2 linked regions of the Hydrogenophilus thermoluteolus genome follow. The protein of the gene in region 2 interacts with the protein of the main gene of each other region in a pairwise test. Links are inferred from orthologs where the notes say so. Each region holds a gene or a part of one and is shown on either strand. Other genes may lie near its edges.

The links.
Region 1: the proteins of nth (region 2) and aceE interact in binary tests that used the Escherichia coli proteins (3 or more experiments, as listed by UniProt). The link is inferred for Hydrogenophilus thermoluteolus from one-to-one orthologs.

Annotation. Positions count from the first base shown.
Region 1 is NZ_AP018558.1:1,198,045-1,208,832, reverse strand. What follows is about bases 5,472-8,703. They hold aceE (pyruvate dehydrogenase (acetyl-transferring), homodimeric type), read right to left. Parts: upstream 8,369-8,703; coding sequence 5,672-8,368; downstream 5,472-5,671. Other genes in these bases: HPTL_RS05810 (PAS domain-containing sensor histidine kinase), read left to right, coding at 8,549-8,703; aceF (dihydrolipoyllysine-residue acetyltransferase), read right to left, coding at 5,472-5,659. Also shown: HPTL_RS05845 (glycoside hydrolase family 17 protein), read right to left, coding at 1-590; HPTL_RS05840 (glycine cleavage system protein H), read right to left, coding at 587-985; HPTL_RS05835 (FKBP-type peptidyl-prolyl cis-trans isomerase), read left to right, coding at 1,103-1,549; HPTL_RS05830 (3',5'-nucleoside bisphosphate phosphatase), read left to right, coding at 1,567-2,412; lpdA (dihydrolipoyl dehydrogenase), read right to left, coding at 2,420-3,856; more of aceF, read right to left, coding at 3,875-5,471; more of HPTL_RS05810, read left to right, coding at 8,704-10,507; HPTL_RS05805 (response regulator transcription factor), read left to right, coding at 10,491-10,788. UniProt on the Escherichia coli protein: Component of the pyruvate dehydrogenase (PDH) complex, that catalyzes the overall conversion of pyruvate to acetyl-CoA and CO(2).
Region 2 is NZ_AP018558.1:1,697,712-1,704,017, reverse strand. Bases 28-3,021 are described here. They hold nth (endonuclease III), read right to left. Parts: upstream 1,859-3,021; coding sequence 1,196-1,858; downstream 28-1,195. Other genes in these bases: HPTL_RS08260 (RnfABCDGE type electron transport complex subunit G), read right to left, coding at 2,577-3,021; rsxE (electron transport complex subunit RsxE), read right to left, coding at 1,870-2,580; HPTL_RS08275 (DUF1841 family protein), read right to left, coding at 771-1,196; HPTL_RS08280 (oxygen-binding di-iron domain-containing protein), read left to right, coding at 28-733. Also shown: more of HPTL_RS08280, read left to right, coding at 1-27; more of HPTL_RS08260, read right to left, coding at 3,022-3,266; HPTL_RS08255 (RnfABCDGE type electron transport complex subunit D), read right to left, coding at 3,263-4,255; electron transport complex subunit RsxC, read right to left, coding at 4,252-5,943; electron transport complex subunit RsxB, read right to left, coding at 5,940-6,306. UniProt on the Escherichia coli protein: DNA repair enzyme that has both DNA N-glycosylase activity and AP-lyase activity. The DNA N-glycosylase activity releases various damaged pyrimidines from DNA by cleaving the N-glycosidic bond, leaving an AP (apurinic/apyrimidinic) site.

The sequences.
Region 1 (10,788 bases), 500 kb from region 2 along the record:
TGCGGCAACAAAGCGCCGCGGTAACGCAACCAGAATTCCCAGACGTCGGCGTAGGTGATGGGAACCTGCGCTTGTGTTTTTGCTTGTTCCAGGTAGCGCGCCAAATTTTCTGGTGTCTGTTCGCGCCGTAGCAAGACTTCGTTGCCGACGATCAGGCGTGTTACGACGCCGCGATATTGATTGGCCAACGCGATCGCGCGCGCGAGTTCCTGCGCGTTTTTCTTGTCGTCCCGTCCGATCCACGCACCCAGCCAAACGGTGAGGCCATGGCGCGCCGCGAACTCGGGCACTCGATCGAGCCCCTGGTCGACCGAATAGGTGCGCACACAGCGGGTGATTTTGGCCAACGCTTGGAGGTCCAGGTCGATCCATTCCGGTGGGATCTGGGTATTGGGGTCAAGTGGTGTGACGCCCGCACGGAAGTAGGGACTGTACGAGACACAGGGAAGGCGTGCGTCAGCGTTGGGACGCGCAGGCCCATCAGGAAGGGGTTGCGGAACCGTTTCACCGTGGTACCAGACCACGAAGAACGCGACCACCAGCAACCAGAGCGCTACCAGAGCGCGCGAAAACGGGAGCGGGCGCTTCATCGTTCTGCCGCGATTCGCTGCGCATACGTTTCCGCCGTGAGACATTTCTCCGGATCGATCGGTTTTTCCGCGCGAAAGAGCACAATCCAATGGTGCAAAGGCGCTTCGTTGAGCCACTCGGGGTGGTCGTGCAACGCGCGGTTGACGTCGAGGACTTCGAGGTCAACCGGTGCCGGGACGTCGGACGCAGTTTTGACCGACTCGACGACGAAGAGGGTTTCGTCTTCGTTTACCCGAACTTCACGATCCGGAAGTTCGACGAAGACGACGTCACCAAGCTGTTCGGCCGCAAAAGGGGTGATCCCCATACGCCACAGCCCTTCGCCTTCGGGTTGCAACCATTGGTGCGTGGGCAAATAGATCCGGTCATCCGCAATGGCGTTGGTCGTCTGCACTTTTTTGCCTCAAAGGGTTGTGAAAAAGAAACGAAAGGAGTATTGTAGCGAAGTGGTGGGCAAAAAACGCACGTGCGGCTCGCCACGTTGATCTGACTGTTTGAAAGGAAAGTGAGTATGACCACGCAACAAGCCGCCCAAGCGGGCGATACCGTCCAGGTGCATTACAAAGGGACACTGGCCGACGGCAGCGTCTTCGATAGCTCCGAAGGTCGCGATCCCCTCCAGTTCACACTGGGGGCTGGACAGGTGATCCCCGGCTTCGAGAAGGCGGTCGAAGGGATGCAGGTAGGGGAGCGCAAGACCATTACGATTCCTGCCGACGAAGCCTACGGGCAGCGTTCGGAGCGCGCGATGCTGCAAGTGCCGCGTGAACAACTGCCACCCGAAATCGAGCCGGAGGTTGGGCTGCAACTGGTGATGCAGCGCGCAGACGGCCAGCAGATTCCGGTCGTGGTTGCCGAAGTGACCGAAACGCACGTGACGATCGACGCGAACCATCCGCTTGCGGGCCACGACCTGACGTTCGAAATCGAGTTGGTGGCGGCTGATCGCGCCGCATAAATCGGGACGGGTGGCCGATGAGGAAGGCGCAGCGCGTCGACCTGCACAGCCACTCGACCGCGTCGGACGGGGTTTTGACCCCGTCCGAGCTCGTCAAAAGGGCTGCCCAGAACCGAGTGGCCCTTTTTGCGCTCACCGATCACGACACGGTGTCTGGTCTTGCAGAGGCCCGGCTAACGGCCAAGAGATTGGGGCTTCCCTTTGTCGCGGGTGTGGAAATTTCCGTTTCGTTCGCCGGGGAGACCATTCACGTTGTTGGACTGGGTATCGACGAATCGGCGCCAGCGTTGACTGCGGGGCTCAAGCAAGTACGGCGGGGCCGCACGGCGCGCGCGCGCAAGATGGCCGCCGCACTCGAAGCGTGTGGCTTTGCCGGTGTCTGGGAAGGGGCTTTGCGGTTCGTGCGTAACCCCGATCTGATCAGCCGGGCCCATTTTGCGCGCTACCTCGTGCATGCGGGCCATTTTCCGTCGATGAACGCGGTTTTCGCCCATTACTTGGCGAAAGGAAAACCGGGGTACGTGGACCACCACTGGGCAACACTCCAAGAAGCGGTTTCGTGGATTCATGCCGCTGGCGGCGTGGCGGTGGTGGCGCATCCAGGGCGTTACCGCTTGAGCGAACGCGAATGGAACGCACTTCTTGCCGAATTCGTCGATCTGGGGGGTGACGCGATCGAGGTGATTACCTCGGCGCACGATCCAAACGCCACCAACCATTGGGTGCATATCTGCCGCCGCTACGGTCTCGCTGCGTCCCAAGGGAGCGACTTCCACGCGCCAGAGGAATCACCGTGGGATTTGGGCGCTCTGGGCCACACGTTGCCAGACGACCTCGTTCCCGTCTGGCAACGGTGGCAATAGCGGCTCGTTAGCGTTTGCGTTTGGGCGGTAGGTCGGTACAACTCCCTTCGGCTACCTCTGCCGCCATCCCCACCGACTCACAGAGGGTGGGGTGGGGATGGATCGTGTGCGCGATATCGGCGACCTCTGCGCCCATTTCGATCGCCAAACAGATTTCGCTGATCAATTCCCCAGCATTCACCCCAACGACGGCACCGCCGACGATCCGCTTCGTTTCGGCATCGAAAATGAGCTTGGTGAACCCTTCGTCGCGGCCGTTGGCGATCGCCCGCCCCGATGCGGCCCACGGGAAAGTGGCCACTTCGACTGCGCGCCCCTGCGCTTTCGCCTCGGTTTCGGTCAAACCGGCCCAGGCGATCTCTGGGTCGGTGTAGGCGACCGACGGGATCTGCAATACGTCGAACGCCCGCTTGTGTCCGGCCGCAGCCTCGGCCGCAACGTGCCCTTCATGCACGGCTTTGTGCGCGAGCATCGGCGCTTCTGCCAAATCCCCGATCGCGAAGATGTGCGGCACGTTGGTACGGCGCTGGGCATCTACCGGGATGAATCCCCGTTCGTCGATGGTGATACCGGCCGCTTCCGCGCCGATCGCTCGCCCATTCGGCCGCCGACCGACCGCAACCAACACCAGATCGTAGCGTTGGGCTCCTTCGGGTGCGTTCGCGCCTTCGAAACTGGCCCAGATGCCGTCGTCTTTGGCTTCGAGCGCCGTTGTGCGGGTGTTGCGGTAGAGTCCAGCAAAGCGCTTGCCGTTGACCTTTTCCCACACCCGCACCAGATCACGATCGGCCCCCGGGATGAGATCGGGGCTCGCTTCGACGACATCGACCTGTGCACCGAGGGTGGCGTAGACGGTGCCCATCTCCAGCCCGATGATGCCGCCACCAACGACCAGCATCCGCTTGGGTAAGAAGGGAAGCGCAAGCGCACCGGTGGAATCCACCACACGGGGGTCTTGGGGTTGGAAGGGGAGACGAATCGGCTCCGACCCGGCAGCGAGAATCGCTTGCTCGAAGGTGAGCGTGAGCGTTTCACCCGTCGGTCGGCCGTTCGGACCCTCGGTCCGTTCGATCGCCAACGTGCTGGGCCCCGTGAGTTTCCCGATGCCCTGGATGTGATTGACCTTGCGCGCTTTGGCCATTCCCGCCAGGCCTTGGTTGAGTTTTCGCACCACTTGGGCTTTGTAGTTACGCAGGCGGTCGAGATCGATTTGCGGCGCGCCGAAGGTGATGCCGGCTCGGTCGAGATGACGCGCTTCGTCGATCACCGCAGCGACGTGCAGCAGTGCTTTCGATGGGATACAGCCCACATTGAGGCAAACGCCCCCAAGGACGGGGTAACGTTCGACGATCGTTACCTCAAGACCAAGATCCGCTGCGCGAAATGCGGCAGAGTAACCGCCTGGACCGCCACCAAGCACCAGCAATTGGGTTTTCATGCTCATCGTCTTCTCCCGTCTCGGTTAGAGGAGCACCCGCCGGAAATCGGCAAGGAGTTGCGTGAGCAATGTCGTGAAGCGGGTGGCGTACGCGCCGTCGATCACCCGGTGATCCGCGGTAAGCGAAAGCGGCACGATCAGGCGAGGAACGAACGTTTCGCCGTTCCAGACTGGTTTCATCACCGCTTTATTGACGCCCAGGATCGCCACTTCTGGGGCATTGACGATCGGGGAGAACCCCGTTCCACCGATGCCGCCCAGGCTCGAGACGGTAAAGGTTGCCCCTTGCATCTCAGCGGGCGCGAGCTTGCCGGCGCGCGCTTTCGCAGCCAACTCCGCGGTTTCGCGTGCGATCTCGACCAAGCTCTTTTGGTCGGCGTTCTTGAGCACCGGCACGACAAGCCCGTGCGGAGTATCCGCCGCAAAGCCGATATTCCAATAGTGCTTGAGCACGATGTTGTGCCCATCGAGGCTCGCGTTCATCTCCGGGAACCGCTTCAACGCCGCAACGCAGGCCTTGATGAGGAACGCAAGGAGCGTGAACTTCACGCCTTCGCGTTCGTATTCGCGGTTCAGTTGTTTGCGGAACGCCTCGAGTTCGGTGATATCCGCTTCGTCATGGTAGGTGACCGCGGGAATCGCAACCCAGTTGCGCGCCAAATTCGCTGCGGAGATCTTGCGGATTCGCGGCAGTTCTTTGATTTCGATCGGACCGAATTTGGCGAAGTCGACCTTCGGCCACGGCGGCAAGTCGAGCGCAAAACCGCCACTGGTTACCGCGGGGGTTTTGCCTGGGACCACGCCGCTCGTCATCGCCGCTTTGACGAAATTGCGGACATCCTCTTTGCGGATCCGGCCGTTCGGACCGGTTGGGGTGACAAAGCGCAGGTCTACGCCCAGCTCCCGGGCATAAGCGCGAACGGCGGGACTCGCATGGACCTTCGCACCCAACGAAACGCCGGGTAACGGCTCGGCCAGTGACGGCGCGGCCGGCGCTCGCGACGCGGGTGCGGCGGCTGTGCCCACTGAAGACGAAGCCGACACCGTTTGCGCGGGCGTGGGCGCTGGCGTAGCTGACGTGGCTGGCGTTGGCGAAGATTCTGTTTTGGGTTGTGCGGAGGTACTTGGGGAAGCCTCTGGGGGCGCAACGTGGCTTTCGTCCGGGACGACGATCGCAACCACGTCCCCTTCGTTGACCTTGTCGCCCACTTTGACGCGCACTGCTTTCACGACCCCCGCGACCGTAGCTGGGACATCCATCGTGGCCTTTTCGGATTCCAACGTACAGATCGGATCATCGACCGCGACCCTTTGCCCCGGGGCAATCATCACTTCGATCACCGGTACGTCGTGGAAGTCCCCGATATCGGGAATCACGAGCGCGACTTCTTGCGGTTGGGTCGAGGGGGGTACGGTTGCGCCTGCGGCTGCAGGCGATTCGGCCGACGCTGGGGCAGATGCGGCGGGTGCAGAGACTGCGCTGGGTTCGGTTGCGCTGCTTGGTGCCGCGTCGCTGGCTTGCGCTGCTGTCGCTGTGGCCGACGTCGCGGATTCGGCCTCCCCAGAGGCCTCGGTTTCGATCACGACCAATGGCGTGCCTTCATTGACTTTGTCGCCGACCTGCACCTTCACTTCTTTGACGATACCGGCAACGGTGGACGGGACGTCCATCGTCGCTTTTTCGGATTCCAGCGTACAGAGGGGGTCATCCACAGCGACGCGTTGTCCGGGCGTGACCAAAACCTCGATGACGGGAACGTCGTGAAAGTCGCCAATATCGGGGACGGTAACGGTTACCAATTTGCTCATCGCCGCTCCTCCTTACACCAGGCGGGGGTTGGGTTTTTCAGGATCGATGCCGTATTTGACGAGTGCTGCGGCAACCAGCTTGCGATCGATCTCCCCATCGTCGGCAAGCGCTTTCAATGCGGCGATCGTGATCCAGTGTCGATCCACTTCGAAGAAGTGGCGCAACTTCTCGCGGGTATCGGAACGCCCAAACCCGTCGGTACCCAGTGTGAGATACGTTCGTTTGACGAAAGGCCGAATCTGTTCGGCAAAGAGACGGACGTAGTCGGTTGCCGCTACGACCGGCCCCGGATGGTTCTCGAGCTTCTGCTCGACGTGGGACTTGCGGGGCGCTTCCAACGGGTGGAGGAGGTTCCAGCGGACACAGTCGTGGCCATCGCGCGCCAATTCGGTGAAACTTGGGCAGCTCCAGACGTCTGCGGCTACGTTCCAGTCACGCGCGAGCAACTCTGCGGCAGCGATCGCTTCGCGTAGGATCGCCCCCGACCCCATGAGCTGGACACGCGGACCGTCGAGGTTGTCCGGCGCGGCCTGGAAGAGATACATCCCTTTGAGGATATCCTCACGGACCGTCTCGCTTTCCGGCATCGGCGGATGTTCGTAGTTTTCGTTGAGCACCGTGATGTAATAGAAAACATCCTCTTGTTCTGCGACCATGCGCCGCAACCCTTCTTGAACGATCACGGCGACTTCGTATTGGAAGGTGGGGTCGTAGCTTACACAATTGGGGACAGCGGCAGAGAGCAGATGGCTGTGGCCGTCTTCGTGCTGCAGCCCTTCACCGTTCAACGTGGTTCGACCCGAGGTGCCGCCGATCAGGAACCCGCGGGTGCGCTGATCCGCTGCGGCCCAAATGAGGTCCATGGTGCGCTGGAAGCCGAACATCGAATAGAAGATGTAGAACGGGATCATCGGCACGCCATGGACGCTGTAGCTCGTTCCAGCGGCGATGAAGTCGCAGACGGCTCCCGCTTCGTTGATCCCTTCTTGAAGGATTTGGCCGTCGCGTGACTCTTTGTAGAACATCAACTGGTCGTGGTCTTCGGGAACGTATTTTTGCCCCTCTTGGCTCCAGATCCCGAACTGACGGAACATCCCTTCCATCCCGAACGTCCGCGATTCGTCGGGTACGATGGGGACAATGTGTTTGCCGAGCTGTTTGTCGCGCATCAGTTGGATCATGATGCGCACGAGTGCCATCGTCGTGGAGATTTCCCGCCCCGGTCCCGTTCCGGCAAAGAAACTTTTGAATGCATCGAGCGGGGGAACCGGCAAGGTGATTTCGGATTTCGTTCGACGCTGCGGGAGATAGCCCCCAAGCGCTTGCCGCCGCTCCTGCATGTAGCGGTATTCAGCCGAGTCGGGTGCAAAGGTCAGGAACGGCAGTTCATCGAGTTTGTCGTCGGGCACAGGCAGTTGGAAACGATCGCGGAAGCGGCGGATCGCGTCGTGATCCATCTTCTTTGCCTGGTGGGCGATGTTCATCGCTTCGCCCGCTTGTCCCATTCCGTATCCTTTGATTGTCTTCGCAAGGATCACGGTGGGTTGCCCTTTATGTTCGACCGCAGCTTTGTACGCGGCAAAGACTTTGAAAATGTCATGACCGCCGCGGTTGAGCTGCCAGATCTCTTCGTCGGTCCAGTCGGCAACGAGCGCTTTCAGTTCGGGGGTATTGAAGAAGTGCTCCCGGACGTACGCACCGTCTTTCGCTTTGAACGTCTGGTAGTCCCCGTCGCAGAGCTCCATCATCCGCCGTCGGAGGGCACCGGTTTTGTCGCGAGCAAAGAGCGCGTCCCAATGGGTACCCCAGATCACTTTGATCACGTTCCAACCCGCACCCCGGAATTCCGCTTCGAGCTCCTGGATGATCTTTCCGTTGCCGCGCACCGGCCCGTCGAGCCGTTGCAAATTGCAATTGATCACGAAAATCAGGTTGTCGAGCTTTTCCCGTGCTGCCATTCCGATCGCGCCAAGGGTTTCGACTTCGTCGGTTTCCCCATCCCCGATGAAGCACCACACTTTGCGCTGTTCGTGTTTTGCCGGATCGACCAGGCCACGGGTGATCAGATATTTGATGAAACGGGCTTGGTAGATGGCTTGGATCGGGCCCAGCCCCATCGAAACCGTGGGAAACTGCCAGAACTGAGGCATCAGCCAGGGGTGCGGATAGGAAGAGAGCCCTTTCCCGTCGACTTCGCGCCGGAAGTTGATCATCTGCTCTTCGGTCAATCGCCCAAGCAGAAAAGCACGTGCATAGATTCCCGGGGCCGAGTGCCCTTGGAAGTAGACGAGGTCGCCGCCGTGGTCTTCGGTTGGCGCGTGGAAGAAGTGGTTGAAGCCAACGTCGTAGAGCACCGCTGCCGAAGCAAACGAGGCGATGTGGCCACCCACGTTGCTGTCGCGATTGGCGCGAACAACCATCGCCATCGCATTCCATCGGATGTAGGAATGGATTTTGATTTCGAGATCCGGGTCACCCGGGTACGGGGGTTGTTTATCGGCAGGGATCGTGTTGACGTATGCCGTATTGGCGGAATAGGGGATGTCGGCACCGTGTTCGCGCGCTTCACTGATCAGCGATTCGATCAGATAGTGCGCGCGCTCCGGCCCTTCGTGCTCGATCACGCCATCGAGCGCTTCCAACCATTCTTGGGTCTCTTCAGGATCGGGATCGTTTTGCAGAATGATTTGACGATGACGTTCAGCCATGGTGGTCCCTCCTAGGTCTTACTGGTGGTCATTCCGTATGCTAAAACAAAATTCCACGATATGCAATACTGCAGTGCAGCAATCGCGTTGCCGCAGTTTCCATGCCCCCCATGATAGGATTCGCGGCACCCGAAAGCAAAAACCATTCGATGATGCAATGAGACGTAACAAGGAATGGGCATGAATCAGCCCGATACCTTCGCGATGGTCGCGATTGCGCTGTTGACGGCGGCCGTGGTTTGGTTGAGTTGGCTCCAGCGCCGGCAACACCTTCGGCTGCAACGGCTGCTTCGGGAGCGCGATCGGCTCTTCCACTTTTCTTTGGATTTGTTGGCGCTCTTGACCCCTAAAGGGGAGTTCCAGCAATGTAACGCTGCATTTACCCGGGTGTTGGGTTATACCGAGCGGTTGCTGCTGGGGAAATCGCTCTTCGATCTCACGGTGCGTGACGATTGGCCGCACGTCGACGAAGCAATGGCTTTTCTGCGGCAAGGCGAACCGGCTTCCTTCACGGTTCGCATGAAGACCCTCAACGGCGCGCATCGCTGGCTCTCTTGGCACATCAACCCGGCGCCAGACGATGGGGTTTGGTTTGCCGCTGCCCACGATGTCACCCAACAAAAAGAGGTAGAAGCTGCGTTGCGCTCCGAAATGGCGTTTCGCCGAGCCATGGAATCGTCGGTGAGCCTTGGACTGCGCGCGACCGACCTCGAAGGGCGCATCACGTTTGCCAACCCAGCCTTTTGTCGCATGGTGGGCTTCGACCGCGATGAGCTCGAAGGCAAAATGCCACCGTTTCCCTACTGGCCTGAAGAGGATTGGGATTTGTGCCAACGTACCCTGCAGATGGTGTTGGCGGGGCAAACGCCACCCGAAGGGTACGAGATGCGCATCAAACACAAAAACGGTGAGCGGCGTATCGCCCGCTTTTACGTTTCCCCGCTGATCGACGAGAGTGGCAAACAGAGCGGATGGATGGCGGCAATTCTCGACATCACCGAACAGAAGCGAACCCGTTTGGCACTGGAAGCGGCCCAACAGCGGTTCGAAACGGTGCTCGATGGTGTCGACGCACTGGTTTTCGCTGCCGATTGGCACACCGATGAGCTCCTCTTTGTCAACCGTGCGTTCAAACGGGTCTTCGGTTTCGATGCGTTAGGGAAACGCGCGCGAGATCTGGGGGCACCCGCCATCCCGCCTCCGGAGAGCGATCCGCCGAAACCGATGAATACTGCGGAGCATGTTCCAGAAGGTGTTTGGCAAGGAGACTGGCAGCACCCCACGAGCGGACGTTGGTACCATCTGCGCGAACAATTGACGGCATGGGTCGATGGTCGCGTGGTGCGGATGGTCGTCGCTACCGACATAACGGCACAGCGTGAAGCGATCGAAGCGGAGTTGCAGCAAATGGCGCAACTCCACCAGACGGCGCGTCTCATCACGCTCGGTGAGATGGCCTCGATGCTGGCGCACGAGTTGAACCAGCCGATCGCAGCGATCGCCAACTACTGTCGTGGTGCGCTGTTACGGTGGCGGCAAGGCCGCCTCGATTCGGAGGTGGTGGGTGAGGTGTTGCAAAAAGCGGCGGAACAGGCGGAACGAGCAGGTACCATCGTCCGCCGCATTCGGGCTTTTGCCCGGCAATCGGCACCACAACAACAGTGGGTCGACGCGGTGACGATCGCGCGTGAAGCGATCGAACTGCTGCGTGTCGACGCGCAACGGCGTGGGATTACCGTGCGGACGCAATTGCCTCAGAATAGGGTGATGATTTCCGCGGACAAAATTTTGCTCGAGCAGGTGCTGGTCAATCTCATTCGCAACGCGTTCGACGCGATGCAATCCGTTCCGCCGAAACAACGGGAATTGACCTTGATGGTTTCAGAAACGGATGAGGAGGTCTGTTATCGCATTGCCGACCGTGGGGTTGGCATCAGCGAAGAGGTTCGAAGCCGCCTGGATACGCCGTTTTTTACGACCAAACCGGACGGTTTGGGGTTGGGGTTGCGCATTTGCCGCGCCATCTTGGAAGCCCATAAAGGACGCTTGGCACTGTTGGCCAGACCGGGCGGTGGTACGGTTGCCGAGGTATGGTTGCCGCGTGCGCAAGGAGGAGCGAGCCATGACGCGCAAGGATGAGTGCTGCTATCGCACGGTGCATGTCGTCGATGACGACGATGCTCTACGGGATTCGCTGGTTTGGCTGATCGAAGGGGCCGGCTACGCGGTGAACGCCTACCCGGACGCCGAATCGTTTCTCGACGCCCTTTCCGTGATCGAACCCGGTTGTATGGTCAGTGACATCCGTATGCCGGGATTGAGCGGTCTGCAACTGTTCGATGCGCTCAAGGCGCGCGACGTGCCGTTCCCCGTCATCTTCCTCACCGGTCATGGCGACGTACCCATGGCTACCGGTGCGC
Region 2 (6,306 bases):
CGGGTTCTACGACTTGGTCGATGAAGAACGCAACCACGCGGTGCAATGCAACCAATTCCTGGTGATCGACGCGCACCATGCAGCGCTCTTCGACCCCGGCGGCAATATGACCCATACGGGTCTGTTGATGGGAATGTCCAAATATTGCCGGCCGCAAGATATCGACTATATCTTCGCGTCCCACGCCGACCCGGACATCATCGCGTCCGTCAATAAATGGCTGATCACCTCGCACGCTAAGGTGTACATTTCGAACCTGTGGACGCGGTTCGTTCCCCATTTCACCACAGGGAAAGATTACTCCGACCGTATTCTGGGAATCCCCGACGAGGGAATGCGAATCCCGCTCGGCAACAGCGAAGTCATCGCGCTGCCGGCGCACTTCATGCACGCGGAAGGGAACTTCCAGTTTTACGATCCGGTCGCGAAAATCCTCTTTTCCGGCGATTTGGGCGTTTCGATCGTCGACCATAACGAAGCGGCGAAACCGGTGGCCGATTTCGACGCACATATTCCCAAGATGAGCGCGTTTCACCGGCGCTATATGGTGTCGCAAAAGATCCTGCGCTATTGGGCGAACATGGCGCGTTCACTCGAGATCGAAATGATCGTGCCACAGCACGGGCAACGGTTCGAGGGCAAGGCGATGGTCCAGCGGTTCATCGACTGGGTGGAATCGTTCCCGTGTGGCGTCGACCTGATGACGCAGGACAACTACCGCGTGCCCCGCTGATCGGTCGACGCACCACGCAGCATGGGCGCGCTTCGCCTCACGGCAAGCGGCGGATCCGTTCCAGATAGCTGTCGTTGTCCGGCATGCGGCCAGCGCGTTGCGCTTCGAAGAGCGTCATGCCCAGCGCTTCGACCAGATCGTGCAACGCTTCGTGCGGATCGCCGCGCTTTTGTACCCGCGCGGCGTAGAGCGCTTTGATGCCAGGCGGTTGGTCGATCGCCAACTGTTCGGCTACGGCCAAATGTAGCGTCAAATGCAAAAAGGGATTGACGCCGCCATCTTCCGGTGTGTAATCGCGAAAAAGCTGCGTTTCATCGTCAAAGAGCGCAAAGTATTCCGGGTGGAGTGCGATCACCTCGGTGGCAACCGCCTGCATCGGTTCGAGCGGTAATCCGGCTCGCCACCGGCGATAGCTTTCGGCCAGAAAACGGCGGACATCGTCGCGGGATGGTTGAAAGAGCATCACGTCTCCTCTGTGGTAAGCGGTTGCGGCGGGACCGACTTTTCGGGGTAGCCGCACAAATCGGCAACCAAGCACCGGTTGCACTGGGGGCGCCGCGCCGTGCAGGTGTAGCGCCCGTGCAGGATCAACCAATGATGCGCATGGCGGCGATACGGTTTTGGGACGCGCGCCATGAGCCGATCTTCCACTTCGCGAACGGTTTTGCCGGGTGCCAGCCCCATCCGGTTGCTGACACGAAAGATGTGGGTGTCAACCGCGATCGTTTCTGCTCCGAAGAGCGTATTGAGCACAACGTTCGCGGTCTTACGCCCGACACCCGGTAGGCTTTCCAGGTACGCGCGGTCGTTGGGAACCGCGCCACCGTGCTCGGCACAGAGCCGCTCGGCAAGGCGCTTCAAATTGCGCGCTTTGCTTTGGTAAAGGCCAATCTTCCGGATGTGTGCGGCAATTTCCGCTTCGGAGAGCTGCGCCATCGAACAGGCGTCGGGTGCGACCGCAAAGAGGGTTTGGGTAGCGGCATTGACGCTTTTGTCCGTTGCTTGCGCAGAGAGCACCACTGCAGCCAAAAGCTGGAAGGGGTTGCCGTAGTGCAGCTCGGTGGTCGGCTCCGGGTTGTTGGCTTGCCAGCGCGCAAAAGCCTCCGCTACCGCGGCGTCGCTCATCAGCGCAGCAGTCACGCCTCACCCCCGATGGGCGTTGGTGCAGCGGGCGCGGATGCCGCCAAAGTGCGTTTTTTCGTTCGCGCTTTTTGCCACGCGGTGAGCGCGTTGTGCGCAGCAACCAAAAAGCCCAGCACGATGAATGCGCCCGGAGGCAACATCGCCAACAGGAACCCCTGGGACGCATCGCCGAACAGCGTAATCGCGGACCAAGACGGCACGATCCATTCGATTCCGGCAAAGAGCGTCCCTTGTCCAATGATCTCACGAATCGCACCGATCAGCGCCAACACCCAGACGAGCCCCAACCCCATCATCAATGCGTCCAACCCTGCGTAATCTGGGCGATTTTTCGCGGCGAACGCCTCGACGCGTGCCAACACGATGCAGTTGGTGACGATCAATGGCACAAAAATGCCCAAAACCAGATAGAGGGAGTGCAAATAGGCGTTCATCAGGAGATCGACCACGGTCACCAACCCCGCGATGATGAGAATGAAAACGGGAATTCGGATCTCACGCGGGATCACATGACGCAATACCGCAACCGCGGTACTGGCGATCATCATCACGACAACCGTAGCCAACCCCAAACTGACCGCGTTCACGAAACTGGTACTGACCGCGAGCGTCGGACACAGCCCCAGCATTTGGATCAACGCCGGATTCTGTTTCCAGAGCCCATTTACGCCCAATTCGTTGGCGATCGTTCCATGGCCGTTCATGGTTGGTTCCCTTTCTCGTCGTTTCCGCGTTCGCGATTGGCTAACGCGACCAATTGTGCGAAGGCGCTGCTCGCCACCCGCGCGCCGCGCTCGATTGCCATCGTTGCGGCGCGGGCGCTGATCGTCGCACCGGCGTGCGCATCGACGAATCCGCCATCTTTTTTGACCCGCCAGGGACCTGGGTGCGCAGCGATCGGTATGCCAGCGAATTGCGTGATCCACGGGCGCGCCTTGTTGCGATCGCGTTCCGGGTCGATATAGTCGCCAAGCCCAGGGGTTTCATGGTGTTGGGTGACGCGGGCGCCCATGAGTTCCCCGCTTTTATTGACCGCGACGATGACCACAACGTCGCCCCCGTACCCTTGGCGGCTTCTTGCCGGCACGATCACCAGCTCGGGTTCGGCCTCACGAAAGACCACGTACCCTTTGGCCGGCGGGTTGAGATCGAGCGCCTTCGTGATCGCTTCAGGTAACGTTATCTCGCGGATGGTGCGCGCAGGAGGAGACGGTGGGACGAGTGCCCGAACCAGTCGCAGCTCTTCTGCTTGAATCGCTGCTGCAATCGGCGCGCGGGTCAGTTGGTAGGCGCCACTCATCAGCAGTGTAAACGCCGCGGCAAACAGGGTCAAGAGCAACGACGAGCGGAGCACCGCTTGCCAAACGGTGGGTTGGGTAGCCGACGTCATGGGTGGTCCTCCCCAAAGACGCGCGGTTGGGTCTTCATCTCGATCCATGGGGCCGCCAGATTCATCAGCAGAACCGCAAACGCGACCCCGTCCGGAAATTGTCCGAAATGGCGGATCAAGAAAACGAGCAGCGCAGCGCCCGCAGCGAACACCCATTGCCCGCGTGGCGTGACCACCCCGCTCACCGGGTCGGTGATGATGAAGAATGCGGCCAGCATCGTGCTGTACGCGAAGAGATGGACCCACGGGGGCGCGAACCGTTCTGGGGCGACCAGCCAGGCGAGGGTGGACAGAACCCCCAAGGTCAGAAGAAACGCAAAAGGAAGGCGTCCCGGGATGATCCCCCGAAGCCATAAGAGGAGGCCACCCGCCAGGAACGCCACTGCGATCCACTCGTACCCGGCACCCGAGAGGGTGCCGAAAACGGGCGAACGCCCCAGGAGCTCACTAACCGCCTGGCCACTATGGACCGCGGTCCGGAGCGTGTCCAACACGGTCGCGCTCGCCAGTGCATCGACGTTGGGGGTTCCAAGGAAGCTGGCCCATTGCCACGCAACGGGTGTCGTTGGTAACGGCCAGCGCGAGAGCTCTGCTGGAAACGAAACGATCAGCGCCGCAAAAGCGACCATCGCCGGGTTGAACGGGTTTTGTCCAATACCGCCATACAGCTGTTTCGCGACACCGATTGCAATCACGACCCCCAACAGCGTCAACCACCAAGGAACGGTTGTAGGCAGAGCCAGGACCAGCAACCAAGCGGTGACCACCGCCGAAAGGTCGGTGACCGCGGAAACGATCGGTCGTCGCCGCACCCACAGCAGCAGCGCTTCGACGACAACGGCGGCGACGCTGGCCAGGAGCAATTGCGCCAACAGGACCGGGCCGAAGAAAATCACGTGCAGCACGATCGCTGGAATGAGCGCAAGCAAAACCCATCCCATCACACGGGTGACGCTGACCGGTGCGCGCCAATAAGGAGCCGTGATCATTCCCGATTCTCTCCGGAAGGTTCTGTCGCCTCTGCAGCCCGTTTCGCACGGGCGCGCGCCAGCGCCGCTTCAACGAGCGCCTTTTTCCGTGCGTCCGGATCGTTCGTGCCGAGCGCTTGGGGCGAAGGTGCGCTTTCCTGCTTACTGTCCGTGTCGCCAGGCGATGCTTCTGTCGATGACTGCTTCGCTTGGGCTTCGAGTCGTCGCTTCGTTTCGGCGGCTTTGGCGGCGGCGCGCGCCGCTTTTTCCGCTTTTTCCCGTTCCAAGCGGTAATTGCGGAACTCGAACCGGGCCTTCGATTGTTGTGCTTTACTTTTTTCCCGTTCGCGCTCCCAAATCTCGCTTTTGGCGTAACGGTAGTAATCGACGAGCGGGATGTGCGCGGGGCAGACATAGGCGCAGCAGCCGCATTCGATGCAATCGAACAGGTGAAACTCCTGCGCTTTGCCGAATTGTTGCGCCCGGGCGAACCAATAGAGCGCCATGGGCTCGAGACGGGCAGGGCACACCGGCGCGCAGGCACCGCACCGAATACACGGCTGCTCCGGCGGCGGTGGCGGGAAAAGGTCCGGCGAAGCGGCAATGATGCAGTTGCTCCCTTTGAGGATCGGTGCATCGAGGTCAGGAATCGCAAAGCCGGTCATCGGCCCGCCCAAAAGGTAGCGATCGACCTCTGGTTTGGGTGCCATCTCAAGGATGAGCTCCGCAATGGGATGACCGATTCGGACCCAGCGGTTACCCGGATCGTCCGCGGCACCCGTCAGCGTGACGACGCGCTCGATCAACGGTTCGCCGTCGGTGAGCGCACGATGGACGGCGCGCGCAGTGCCCACATTGAACACCAACACGCCAAATTCGGCTGAGAGATGACCGTACGGCACTTCGATACCCGTCAGGCGTTCGATCAGCTGTTTTTCCCCGCCGGCTGGGTAGATGGTCGGGATCGCCACCACGGTGACCGTGCCATGGTTGGCCGCGGCGGCTTGCATCGCCGCAATGGCTTGGGGCTTGTTGTCTTCGATACCGATCAAAACCTCTTGGGCGTGAACGGCAGCGGCCAGGTCGCACGCGCCTGCGACGATTTCGGCTGCATGCTCGCGCATCAGCCGGTCGTCACACGTGATCCAGGGCTCACATTCGGCTCCGTTGATGATGAGGGTTTTTACCGGGCTCGACGCCACTTTGGCGTGTGAAGGGAACGCTGCGCCGCCCAATCCTGCTAGCCCCATCTGTTGGAGGAAGTCGCGAATGCGATCCGTGTCGTCGCAAGCGCCCCGATACGGTGTGGGTTCGATCGCCTCATCTTTGCCGTCGGGCTCGATGAAGTACGCCAGCGCGGGCAACCCTGAGACATGGGTCATCGGGTAATGCCCCAGATCGCGAATCACACCTGAGGTCGGCGCGTGCACTGCGACGCCAAATTTCCCTTCGGGTTCTCCGATTTTTTCCCCTTTCCGTACCCGGGCACCGATATCGACGATCGGTCGTGCAGTGAAGCGAGGATTGACCCGAAGCGGAACGATGTAATGCGATGGCATCGCGACGTTGCGGATCGGAATGTCAGCGGTCTCCTGCTTGTGGTAATCGGGAAAAGCGATCCCCCCGTCGATCGGGTAGAGTTTCCGCCCCGAAACCGGGTCGACCAAAGTGTTCGCCGCTGACGAGGTCAGCCAGGAAAACCACCTCATACCGTCTCCGTCGTTTTTCTTTCCGATGACCACGTCGGCTTGGGCCACTTCCAGGTTTCCAGCGATTCGGGGATCGGCTCCATCGTGATGCAGTCGACGGGGCACGGCGCAACGCACAATTCGCACCCGGTGCACTGCGTGTCGATCACGGTGTGCATCTGTTTTGCTGCGCCGACGATCGCATCGACCGGGCACGCTTGGATGCACAACGTGCACCCGATGCAGCGGGTCTCGTCGATGACCGCGACGGATTTAGGTTTCGCAGCCGCTTCCTCTTGCTCGAGCGGTTTGTATTCCCGACCCAAGAGTTCCGCCAGGCGGCGCACCCCTTCATCGCCACCGGGGGGGCACCGGTTGATGTCC